3 regions of the Variovorax sp. GW822-FHT04A09 genome follow, and region 2 is predicted to be linked to each of the others. Evidence: predicted binding sites of a transcription regulator. Region 2 holds the regulator's gene; each other region holds the start of a gene.
What was found. Region 2 encodes sigma-54, which starts transcription at its own class of promoters, with help from an activator protein. Its sites were predicted from a motif close to TGGCANGNAANCTGCTTT; they were not measured.
Positions count from the first base shown of each region.

Region 1: the regulator sigma-54 is predicted to act here: its motif matches at 1,451-1,468, upstream of AC1RLW_RS08570 (transglutaminase family protein).
Region 3: the regulator sigma-54 is predicted to act here: its motif matches at 1,455-1,472, upstream of AC1RLW_RS25275 (TorF family putative porin).

Region 1 is NZ_JBXAMV010000001.1:1,864,347-1,868,599, forward strand. It holds gene AC1RLW_RS08565 (DNA internalization-related competence protein ComEC/Rec2) at 1-1,420, opposite strand, end outside; gene AC1RLW_RS08570 (transglutaminase family protein) at 1,542-4,253, shown strand, end outside.
Region 2 is NZ_JBXAMV010000005.1:111,170-115,422, reverse strand. It holds gene lptA (lipopolysaccharide transport periplasmic protein LptA) at 1-449, shown strand, start outside; gene lptB (LPS export ABC transporter ATP-binding protein) at 446-1,240, shown strand; gene rpoN (RNA polymerase factor sigma-54) at 1,258-2,847, shown strand; gene AC1RLW_RS23925 (phospholipase D family protein) at 2,858-4,253, shown strand, end outside.
Region 3 is NZ_JBXAMV010000005.1:407,652-411,904, reverse strand. It holds gene AC1RLW_RS25280 (YifB family Mg chelatase-like AAA ATPase) at 1-1,298, opposite strand, end outside; gene AC1RLW_RS25275 (TorF family putative porin) at 1,516-2,382, shown strand; gene glnK (P-II family nitrogen regulator) at 2,453-2,791, shown strand; gene AC1RLW_RS25265 (ammonium transporter) at 2,821-4,245, shown strand.

The DNA.
Region 1 (4,253 bases), on a different contig from region 2:
TCACCAGCGTCACCCATGGGATCGCGAGCGCGTTGGCCACCAGCCCGACCGCCGACACCTGCTGGAACAGCAGCAAGCTCAGCGGCGTGAGCGCCAGCGTGATCGTCCATTGCTCGCGAAAGAAGCGGCCCAGGCGCGTGAGCGCGCCCACCCGCCCTTCGCCCGGCACGGCCGTGGCGGAGGCGAACAGCACAGCCACCGCGACGAAGCTGAGCCAGAAGCCGGCCTGCAGCAGCGCCCACGGATCGGCGGCCACCACGACCGCCGCCGTCAGCAGCCAGACGTGCGGCCACGGCCAGCGCCGACCGGTCAGGCGCAGCAGCGCCACGGCCGCGAGCATCCAGACCGTGCGCTGCGAGGGCACGCCCCAACCGCTGAAGAGCGCGTAGAGCGCGGCCAGCAACACGCCGCCGGCGAGCGCGGCCTGTTGCGCGGGCAGCCGCAGCATGAGCCGGCTGCTGCGCCGCCAGAGCGCGCCCACGACATGCGCCGCGAACCACGCGAACAAGGTGATGTGCAGGCCCGAGATCGACATCAGGTGCGCGACGCCGGTGGCGCGGAAGACGTCCCAGTCGGCACGGTCGATGGCGCCCTGGTCGCCGGTGACGAGCGCGGCGATCACGCCGGCCTGCCGCCGGTCGTCCACGCGGGCGAAGACGGCATCGCGCACGGCTTCGCGCGCCCGCTCGATCGGGTGCCGCCACGTCGTGCCCAGCAGGCGCGGCGCGGGGTCGCGCGCCCCGGCGCGCACATGGCCCTGCGCATGCACGCCTTGCTCCCAGGCCCACAGTTCGCTGTCGAAGCCATGCGGATTGAGGTTGCCGTGCAGCGCGCGCAGGCGCACGGTCAGTTGCCAGCGCTGGCCGGCATGCACCTCGCCCACGGTGCGTGCGACGGATGCGCGACGTTCGGCGGGCTGCTCCCACATCCCGCTGTATTCGCCGTACCAGGCGAGCGCGATGCGTGACGGCACCGTCGGTGGCGCAGCATCACGTGAGGCCTCGGCCCACTGCGCCGTCTCCACATCGAAACGGAAGCGCGTTCCGATCTCGCCGGGCTGCGGCATCTGCGAGACCACGCCCGTGAGCCGCAGGTCGCGCCCTTCCAGTTGCGGGTCCAGCGACCCGTTCGCATAGGCCGTCGCGCGCCATCCAGCGAGCCCCGCGCCGGCCATCGCACCGCAGGCCAGCGACAGCATCAGCACGAACAGCCGAGGCCCACGCCACCGCCACAACAGCCATCCGCCACCGAGCCCCGCCAGCAGCAACGCGACGTAGACACCCGCCGCCCACAACAGCGGCTGACGCAGTTGCACCGCCGCGCCGAGCAGCGTACCGCCCAGCGCAACGAAGGCCCCCGCCCCACCCGCGACAGCGTTGGACGCTCGCCGCGACTGCCCTCCCCACACCCCGGAATCCATGATGCAAACCCTCCCCCAACCCACGCTCGATGGCGCGTTAATTGCTTGGCAACTGGGCTAGTATGCGTCTCACCAGAGACATCTTTTCGATGCAACCTCGCTGCACTGCACGCCCCTACGCATGTCCATCCACGCCGCACTCCACCACGTCACCCACTACACATACGACCGCCTGGTGCAGTTGGGCCCGCAAGTCGTGCGACTGCGCCCCGCGCCCCATTGCCGCAGCAATGTGATCTCGTACTCGCTGCGGGTCGAGCCGGCCGAGCACTTCGTCAACTGGATGCAGGACCCGTTCGCCAACTACCAGGCGCGGCTCGTGTTCCCCGAGAAGACGCGCGAGTTCAAGGTCACGGTCGACCTCGTGGTCGAGATGGCGGTCTACAACCCCTTCGACTTCTTCCTGGAGCCGCAGGCCGAGAACTTCCCCTTCAAGTACACGGCCTCGCAGGCCGAAGAGCTGGCGCCCTACCTCGTCACCGAGAAGCCCACGCCGCTGCTGCAGGCCTACCTCGACAGGATCGAGCGCAAGGAACAGCGCACCATCGACTTCCTGGTCGGCATCAACCAGCAGGTGCAAAAGGACGTCAGCTACCTCATCCGCATGGAGCCCGGCGTGCAGACGCCGGAAGAAACGCTGAGCAACGGCAGCGGCTCGTGCCGCGACTCGGGCTGGCTGCTGGTGCAGCTGCTGCGCCATTGCGGCCTGGCCGCGCGCTTCGTGTCGGGCTACCTGATCCAGCTCACGCCCGACGTGAAGGCCCTCGATGGCCCCAGCGGCACCACGGTCGACTTCACCGACCTGCACGCCTGGTGCGAGGTGTTCCTGCCGGGCGCCGGCTGGATCGGCCTGGATGCCACCTCGGGCCTGCTGGCCGGTGAAGGCCACATCCCGCTGGCCTGCACACCCACGCCTTCCAGCGCCGCGCCCATCGAGGGCGGCGTCGACGAGTCCGAGGTCGAGTTCAGCCACGAGATGAAGGTCACGCGCATCTACGAATCGCCGCGCGTCACCAAGCCCTACACCGAAGAACAATGGGCCGAGGTGCTCGCGCTCGGCGACGCGGTCGATGCGCGCCTTGTCGCCGGCGACGTGCGCCTCACGATGGGCGGCGAGCCCACCTACGTCGCCACCAGCGACCGCGACGCGCCTGAATGGAACACCGACGCGCTCGGCCCCACCAAGCGCGGCTATGCCACCGAGCTCGTGCACAAGCTGCGCGCCGAGTACGGCCAGGGCGGCTTCCTGCATTTCGGCCAGGGCAAGTGGTACCCGGGCGAGCAACTGCCGCGCTGGGCGCTGTCGATCTTCTGGCGCGCCGACGGCCAGACGCTGTGGCACGACCCCGAGCTGTTCGCCGACGAACGCTTTCCCACGCACTACACGAGCGAGGACGCGCGCCGCTTCACCACCGTGCTGGCGCACAAGCTGGGCCTCACCGAGCGCTACATCCAGCCCGGCTACGAAGACACCTACTACTACCTGTGGCGCGAACGCCGCCTGCCGGTGAACGTCGACCCCTTCGACTCCAAGCTCGACGACGAACTCGAACGCGTGCGCCTGCGCCGCGTGTTCACTCAGAAGCTCGACGCGGTGATCGGCTACATGCTGCCCATCGAGCCCGGCAACGCCAACGGCGACGCGCCCGCGCTCGCCGGCCCCGGCTGGAAGACCGGCCCCTGGTTCCTGCGCGACGACCGCCTGTTCCTGATCCCGGGCGACTCGCCCATGGGCTACCGCCTGCCGCTCGATTCGCAGCCGTGGGCCAGCAAGGGCGACTACCCGTATCTCATCGAGCGCGACCCGACCGCGCCGCGCGCCGCGTTGCCCAGCGCATCCGACTACCGCGCACGCTATGCCACCGCCACCCCGGTGGCCGGCGCCGACCTGGGCGAGGTGCCCTACACCTTCGGCACGCCGCCCGTGGTGGCCGCGTCGCTGCGCATGCAAAGCCCCGGCGATGCGGCGAAGGGCGATGCAGCAGCTGCTGCGGATGCCGCCACACCCGCCACGCGCCAGCCGCTGCGCGGCGAATCGGCCCACTGGGTCACGCGCACCGCGCTGTGCGTCGAGGTGCGCGACCCGCGCCGCGCCAACGGCCCCGCGGCCGAGAAGAAAGGCAGCGCCTCGGGTGTGCTCTACGTCTTCATGCCGCCACTGGCGCGCCTGGAGGACTACCTCGACCTCGTCGCCGCCGTCGAAGCCACCGCGCAACAACTGGGCGTGCGCATCGTGATGGAAGGCTATCCGCCGCCGCGCGATCCGCGCCTGAAGATGCTGGCCGTGACACCCGACCCGGGCGTGATCGAAGTCAACATCCACCCGGCCCACAACTGGAAGGAACTCGTCGACCACACCGAGTTCCTCTACAACGCCGCGTTCGAGACGCGCCTGTCGGCCGAGAAGTTCATGACCGACGGCCGCCACACCGGCACCGGCGGCGGCAACCACTTCGTGATGGGCGGCGCCACGCCCGCCGACAGCCCCTTCCTGCGCCGGCCCGAGCTGCTGGCCAGCCTGCTGCTGTACTGGCACAACCACCCGTCGCTGAGCTACCTGTTCTCGGGCATGTTCATCGGCCCGACGAGCCAGGCGCCGCGCGTGGACGAGGCGCGCAACGACCAGGTCTACGAGCTCGAAATCGCGTTGAAGGAGATCGCCAAGAACCGCGAGATCTACGGCCAGAACATGCCCGCGTGGCTGGTCGACCGCACGCTGCGCAACATCCTGATCGACGTGTCGGGCAACACACACCGCAGCGAGTTCTGCATCGACAAGCTCTACTCGCCCGACTCCAGCACCGGCCGCCTCGGCCTCCTGGAGCTGCGCGCC
Region 2 (4,253 bases):
GCGTGGTCACGGCCGCGCCCGGCAAGCTGGCCTATTACAAGCAGAAGCGCAACGCCGGCGACGAGTGGATCGAGGGCGAGTCCGAAGTCATCGAGTACGACAGCCGCGCCGACAACGTCAAGTTCATCCGCCGCGCCGTCATGCGCCGGCTGATCGGCGCCACGGCCAACGACGAGAGCAGCGGCGCGCTGATCGTCTACGACCAGAGCAACGACACCTACACCGTCAACGGTTCCCTCGTGCCGCCGAACGCCGGCGTCTCGGCGGGCGGTGGCGGCCGCGTGAAGGCCATCCTCACGCCGAAGGCCACGCCGGCCCCGGCGGCGCCCGGCTCCGCACCCGCGGCCGGCGGCAAGAAGCCTGCGGCCCCGGCACCCACCCCCGCGCCCGGCGCCGGGCTGCGCCCGAGCACCACGCTGGGCGGCACCGAAGGGGAAGGGCGCAAGTGATCGAAACCGCAGGAACCCAGACCGCCGACGGCATTCCGGGCAGCCGCCTCGTGGCGCGCGGCCTCAAGAAGAGCTACGGCAGCCGCACGGTCGTGAAAGACGTCTCGCTCGATGTGCAAAAGGGCGAGGTCGTCGGACTGCTCGGCCCCAACGGCGCGGGCAAGACCACCTCGTTCTACATGATCGTCGGGCTGGTGCGCGCCGACGCCGGCGAGATCACCATCGACGGCGAGCCCATCGCCCACATGCCCATCCACCGCCGCGCGCGCATGGGCCTGAGCTACCTGCCGCAGGAGGCCTCGATCTTCCGCAAGCTCACGGTCGAGGAAAACGTGCGCGCCGTGCTCGAGCTGCAGCGCGAGCCCGACGCCAACGGCCGCATGATGCCGCTGACCAAGCAGCACACCGAAGAGCGCCTGGCCGACCTGCTGGCCGACCTGCGCGTGGACCACCTGCGCGATTCGCCCGCGCTTGCGCTGTCGGGCGGCGAGCGCCGCCGCGTTGAAATTGCACGCGCGCTGGCCACGCAGCCGCGCTTCATTCTGCTGGACGAGCCCTTCGCCGGCATCGACCCGATCGCGGTGATCGAGATCCAGCGGATCATCAGTTTCCTGAAAGAGCGCGGCATCGGCGTGCTCATCACCGACCACAACGTGCGTGAGACGCTGGGCATCTGCGATCACGCGTTCATCATCAGCGACGGGCACGTGCTGGCACAAGGCACACCCTCGGAGATCGTCGACAACGCCGAGGTACGCAGGGTGTACCTGGGCGAGCACTTCCGCATGTAAGGGAGGGTCGGGTCTCCATGAAGCAAGGGCTGTCCCTTCGCGTCTCGCAGCATCTGGCCTTGACGCCACAGCTGCAGCAGTCCATTCGCCTGCTCCAGCTCTCCACGCTCGAACTGAGCCAGGAGGTGGAGCAGATGCTGGACGAGAACCCGTTCCTCGAGCGCACCGCGGAAGAAGCGGCGCGCGAGGAGTTCGGGCTGGACACGGCCGACGCGCCGGTGCCGCGCGACGACGCGGGCGAGGGCGAGGCCGAGTTCACGCCGTCCGCCGCCAGCACGTCCTCCACGTCCAGCGACACCACCACCTCGACCCCCGACACCGACGGCCCCGCCGCCGAGATCGCCGAGCGCGAGCCCGACTGGGAAGGCGACGGCACCGTCGACATGGCGCCCGACGACAGCGAGTGGGGCAGCGATGCGCCCGCACGCCAGAACAACCTGGGCGACGACGAGCGTGCCGACGCCACCGAACTCGCGCGCAGCCAGGAGTCGCTGCAGTCCTTCCTGCATCGCCAGGCGCTGAGCCTGCGCCTCAATGAAAACGACTGCGCCGCGCTGCGCTTTTTGATCGAATCGCTCAACGACGACGGTTACCTCGAAGACTCGCTGCCCGCGCTGGCCTCGGGCCTGGCGGGCGACGACAACGACCAGTTCGACGACCTCGTGCACCACTTCCAGGTGGCGCTGGGCCTGCTGCAGAGCCTGGAGCCGGCCGGCGTCGGCGCGCGCGACCTCGGCGAATGCCTGAGCATCCAGCTGAAGGCGCTCGCCAGCGAAGACGAGACCGAGGCCGAAGCGCTCATCCGCAAGACCGCCATCGCGATCTGCAAGCAGCCGATGGAGCTGCTCGCGCGGCGTGACTTCAAGCGCCTGGCCACGCTCACGCGCACCAACGAAGAGTTGGTGCGCTCGGCGCTGCAGATCATTGCGCGCCTGGAGCCCAAGCCGGGCCGCCGCTTTGTCGACGTCGAACGCAACATCGTCATTCCCGATGTGATCGTCACCAAGACCGGGCGCGGCACCAACGTGAAGTTCCGCGTCATGCTCAACCCCGAAGTCATGCCGCGCCTGCGCGTGCACGACATCTACGCCGGCGCGCTCAAGTCGCACAAGGGCGAGGGCAGCCAGGCGCTGTCGCAGCGGCTGCAGGAGGCGCGCTGGTTCATCAAGAACATCCAGCAGCGCTTCGACACCATCCTGCGCGTGAGCAACGCCATCGTCGAGCGCCAGAAGAGCTACTTCGTGCACGGCGAGCTGGCCATGCGCCCGCTGGTGCTGCGCGAGATCGCCGACGAGCTCGGCCTGCACGAGTCGACCATCTCGCGCGTGACCACCGCCAAGTACATGGCCACGCCCTTCGGCACGGTCGAGCTGAAGTACTTCTTCGGCTCGGCGCTGGGCACCGAGACCGGTGGCAATGCGTCGAGCACCGCGGTGCGCGCGCTGATCAAGCAGTTCGTGAGTTCCGAGAGCATCAAGAAGCCGCTGTCCGACAGCCAGATCTCCGAGATGCTGAAGGAGCAGGGCATCGAGTGCGCGCGCCGCACCGTCGCCAAGTACCGCGAAGCCTTGCGCATCGCACCGGCCAACCTGCGCAAAGCCCTGTAGAAAGCCCACGATGACCCGTCGCCTGCTGTCGCGCTGGGGGCATTGGGTCTTCGCCCTCGTGGCTGCATCGCTGTTCGCCGGCTGTGCCACCTTGCCCGACGACGCACCGCGCCCGCCCACCAAGGCCATCGCCGTCTCGGCCGACACCGCGCTCGGCAAGATCGCGTTGGCCTCGCAGCCCGACCCCGACCTCAGCGGCTTTCGCCTGATGCCCGGCGGCGACTTCGCCTTCGACACGCGGCTGCAGCTGGCGCGCCGCGCGCAGCGCACGCTCGACGTGCAGTACTACCAGATCGAGAACGACGAGACCGGCCGCTACCTGCTGCGCACCCTGCGCGATGCGGCCCAGCGCGGCGTGCGCGTGCGCCTGTTGATGGACGACCTGTACACGTCCGGCGAAGACGAGCTGTTGCTCGGGCTGGCCGCCACGCCGAACGTGGAGCTGCGCCTGTTCAACCCGTTCCCGGCCGGGCGCGGCAGCCTGCTCAAGCGCTTCACCGCGTCGCTGTTCGACTTCAGCCGCGTCAACCGCCGCATGCACAACAAGCTCTTCATCGCCGACGGCGCGATGGCGGTGGCGGGCGGGCGCAACATCGGCAACCAGTACTTCCGCCGCACCACCGGCCCGAACTTCATCGACCTCGACACCTTCGTCACGGGCGCGTTGATTCCGCGCCTGGGCGTGCTGTTCGACCAGTACTGGAACAGCCCGCACGTGCGCCCGATCGGCGCGGTCGTGCACACCGACCTGCCGCGCGAAGAGCTGCAGCGCCGCTTCGACGCCGCCACCGGCCCCGACACCACGCCGCCGCCGCCCAGGCCTGCGCCCAACGACCTGCTCGGCTACAGCCCCGTGGCCGACGACCTCGACGCCGGCAAGCTCGGCCTGATCTGGACCACCGCCGAGGCTTATGCCGATTCACCCGACCGCGTGATCGGCAAGACCGCGTCGTATGGCGGCGTGCCGCTGCTCGACGTGGACAGCGTGCGCTACAACGTGGTCGAGCAGATGCGCCGCGCGCGCAGCGAGGTGACGCTGGTCTCGCCCTACCTGATCCCGGGCGCGTCGGGGCTGGAGGTGATGCGTGAGATCCGCGGACGCAACGTGAAGATCAGCGTGGTCACCAACTCGCTCGCCGCCACCGACGAACCGCTCGTGCACACCGCCTACCGCCGCTACCGCGCCGACATGCTGGCGCTGGGCGCCGAGCTGCACGAGCTGAGTTCCGCGCGCACGCGGCGCAGCGTGCGCCTCGGCCTGTTCGGCACGTCGGTGGGCCGGCTGCACGCCAAGTCGGCGGTGATCGACCAGCGCATCCTCTTCGTCGGCTCGATGAATTTCGATCCGCGCTCCGAGATTCACAACACCGAGATCGGCCTGTTCATCCGCAGCCCCGAGATGGCGC
Region 3 (4,253 bases), 300 kb from region 2:
TGGCGTTGCAGCGCGCGGTCGCGTGCGCCCACCACGCGCGCGCGGATGCTGTCGGTCGATTCGCCCGCCGGCGCATCGAGCAGCTGCGGCGCCGACACGGCCGCCACCTCGATGTGCAGGTCGATGCGGTCCAGCAGCGGGCCGCTGAGCTTGCCCTGGTAGCGCGCGACGCGCTCGGGCGTGCAGCGGCAGGGCTTGAGCGTGGAGCCGAGGTAGCCGCAGGGGCAGGGGTTCATCGCGGCGATGAGCTGGAAGCGCGCCGGAAACTCTGCGCGACGGGCGGCGCGGGTGATCGTGATGGTGCCGGTCTCCAGCGGCTCGCGCAGGGCTTCGAGCGCGGCGCGCGTGAACTCGGGGAATTCATCCAAAAACAGAACGCCGTGGTGCGCGCGCGAGATCTCGCCCGGCCGGGGCGGCGAGCCGCCGCCCACCAGCGCCACCGCGCTCGCCGTGTGGTGCGGCGTGGCCGTCGGCCGGCTCATCCAGCGCTCGGGCGCCAGCCGGCCGTCGAGGCTGGCGATGGCCGCGCTCTCCAGCGCTTCGTCCACGTTCATCGGCGGCAGCAGGCCGGCGAAGCGGTGTGCCAGCATCGACTTGCCCGAGCCCGGCTCGCCCACCATGAGCAGGCTGTGGCCGCCGGCCGCGGCGATCTCGAGGGCGCGCTTGGCGCCGGTGTGGCCCTTGACGTCGGCCAGGTCGGCATAGCGCGGGGCGCCGTCGCCGGGCGCGGCGCGCACGTGGGTCCAGCCGTCGTCGCTCGCATCGACCGGACCGCCGCCGCTGGCGGCGAACTGGCGCACCACGTCGAGCAGGTGCCGGGCCCCGTACACCTGCGCACCGGGCACCAGCGCGGCCTCCTGGGCGCTGTCCAGGGGCAGCACCAGCCGCACGGCCGTGCCCTGGGTGTAGGTGGCCACGGCCATCGCGAGCGCGCCGCGCACGGGGCGCAGTTCGCCCGACAGCGACAGCTCGCCGGCGAACTCATGGCCGGCCAGCCGCGCGTTCTCGATCTGCCCACTGGCCGCGAGGATGCCCAGGGCAATGGGCAGGTCGAAGCGGCCCGAGTCCTTCGGCAGGTCGGCGGGCGCCAGATTGACCACGATCTTCTTGTTGGTCGGAAATTCGAGCCCGGCGTTCTGGATCGCCGAGCGCACGCGTTCGCGTGCTTCCTTGACCTCGGTCTCGGCCAGCCCGACCAGCGTGAAGCTCGGCAGGCCGTTCGCCAGATGCACCTCGACCGTGACGGCGGCGGCCTCCAGGCCGAGCAAGGCGCGGCTTTGCACCAAAGACAGACTCATTTTTCTCCCTCTCCCCAAGTTGGTGCGCCTGCGACGTGCAAGCCCAGGACCGTGCAGCGTGCAAGCGTGTGCAACTGCCGGAAACAGGGCTTGTAACGATTTGGCGCTCATCGCCGGACACCTGCGCCCTCTGGCCGGGGCGGTATTCGTGCAGTTTGGCACGCTCCCTGCTTTGAGGGTGCTCAGGTCCAACAACACACTTGCGAGGAGTTCCCTGATGACGCACCGTACCGCCGCCCAGGCGTTGATCGTTCTGGCCACTGCACTGACCGCCTCGGGCGCCGCCATGGCCCAGGCCGCCGACGCCGCCGCACCGGCGCCCGCGCCCCTGCTCACGGGCAATGTCTCGCTGACCACGAACTACAAGTTCCGCGGCCAGGACCAGGACATGATCGGCAAGAACGACTACGCCAAGACCAAGGGTTTCAAGCCCGCCATCCAGGGCGGCTTCGACTACGCCTTCGGCGACAGCGGCTTCTACATCGGCAACTGGAACTCCAGCGTCAACTGGCTCAAGGGCAACAGCATCGAGAGCGACCTGTACGGCGGCTACAAGTTCAAGGCCGGCCCGGTCGACATGGACGTGGGCGCGCTCACCTACATCTACCCGGGCAACTCGGTGGGCAACACCACCGAGCTGTACGTGGGCGCCACCTACGCCAACGACAGCTTCGGCTCGTTCACGGCCAAGTACTCGCACACGGTGTCCAAGGACTACTTCGGCTACGCCGGCGCCAAGACGGGCTCGGGCCTGAAGGGCCGCAACACCGGTTACCTGAACCTGGCCTACAGCAAGGAGATCGTGCCCAAGGTCACGCTCAAGGCCGCCGTCGGCTTCACCAACATGTCCAGCGACATCCGCAGCCTGGGCTACAAGAGCTACGTGGACTACAACATCGGCGCCACCTACGACTTCGGCAGCGGCCTGACGCTCACCGGCTCGGTGCAGGGCGCCAACAAGAAGTCCAACTACCAGGTCGTGGCCTACCCGGGCATCGAGATCCCCGACTTCGGCACCTTCGGCACCACCTACTACTCGCCCAACAAGGCACGCTTCATCCTCACGCTGACGAAGACGCTGTAATCGACACAACAACCAGGCGCGGCCCACGTTGCCGCGCCGCCTTTCATCCATCCAGAAGGAGCAACTCATCATGAAGCTGGTCACAGCCATCATCAAACCGTTCAAGCTCGACGAGGTGCGCGAAGCGCTCTCGGCCATCGGCGTGCAGGGCATCACCGTCACGGAAGTGAAGGGCTTCGGTCGCCAGAAGGGCCACACCGAGCTGTACCGCGGCGCCGAGTACGTGGTCGACTTCCTGCCCAAGGTGAAGATCGAGGCGGCCATCTCCGACGAGCTGGTCGACCGCGTGATCGAGGCCGTGGAAGGCGCCGCGCGCACCGGGAAGATCGGCGACGGCAAGATCTTTGTCTACAACCTCGAGCAGGTCGTGCGCATCCGCACCGGCGAAACGGGCCGCGAAGCCCTCTGATCGAGTCCTGGCCCGAAAGAACAACGACTATGAAAAAACTTCTTGTCTCTCTTGCGCTCGGCTTGAGCGTCTTCGTCGCCGGTACTTCGGCGCTGGCCCAGGCACCCGCCGCCACCCCTGAGGCACCGGCTGCATCGGCACCTGCCGCTGCTGCGCCCGCGCCTGCAGCAGCTGCAGCACCCGCGGCCGCCGAGGCCGCGCCCGCCGCACCGGCCGCCGCCCCCGCGCCCAAGGTCGACTCCGGCGACACCGCCTGGATGCTCACCTCGACCCTGCTCGTGATCCTGATGACCATCCCCGGCCTGGCGCTGTTCTACGGCGGCCTGGGCCGCTCCAAGAACATGCTGTCGGTGCTGATGCAGGTCTTCGTGATCTTCTCGCTCATCAGCCTGCTGTGGGCCATCTACGGCTACAGCCTGGCCTTCACGGGCGACGGCAACTTCTTCGGAAGCTTCGACAAGATCTTCATGAAGGGCATCACGCAGGAGACCTTCGGCGCGCTGACCACGATCCCCGAATACGTGTTCTTCGCCTTCCAGGGCACCTTCGCGGCCATCACCGTGGCGCTGATCGTCGGCGCCTTCGCGGAACGCGCCAAGTTCTCGGCCGTGCTGCTGTTCTCGGTGATCTGGTTCACCTTCAGCTACGTGCCCATGGCCCACATCGTGTGGGGCGGCGGCCTGCTGGGCAAGGACGGCGCGCTGGACTTCGCCGGCGGCACCGTGGTGCACATCAACGCCGGTATCGCCGGCCTGGTCGGTGCCTACATGGTCGGCAAGCGCGTGGGCTACGGCAAGGAAGCCTTCACGCCGCACTCGCTCACGCTCACCATGGTCGGCGCCTCGCTGCTGTGGGTCGGCTGGTTCGGCTTCAACGCCGGCTCGGCAGGTGCGGCCAACGCCGCCGCCGGCCTGGCTTTTGTGAACACGGTGCTCGCCACCGCCGCCGCGGCCCTCTCGTGGATCCTGGGTGAGAGCCTGCACAAGGGCAAGGCCTCGATGCTGGGCGCCGCATCCGGTGCTGTCGCCGGCCTCGTGGCCGTCACGCCCGCCGCAGGTTTCGTCGGCCCGATGGGCTCGATCGTGATGGGCCTGCTGGCCGGCCTGGTTTGCCTGTGGGGCGTGGGCGGTCTCAAGCGCATGCTCGGCGCGGACGACGCGTTCGACGTGTTCGGCGTGCACGGCGTGGGCGGCATCCTGGGTGCCATCCTGACCGGCGTGTTCGCTGCCAAGGGCCTGGGCGGCACCGGCGGCCTGACCCCCGACACCTTCTCGATGGGCGCGCAGGTCTGGATCCAGGTCAAGAGCGTGCTGTTCACCATCGTGTGGTCCGGCGTGGTTGCGTTCATCGCCTACAAGATCGCCGACCTGACCCTCGGCCTGCGTGTGTCGGAAGAGGAAGAGCGCGAAGGCCTCGACATCTCGTCCCACGGCGAAACGGCTTACAACCGCTGATTCGCACA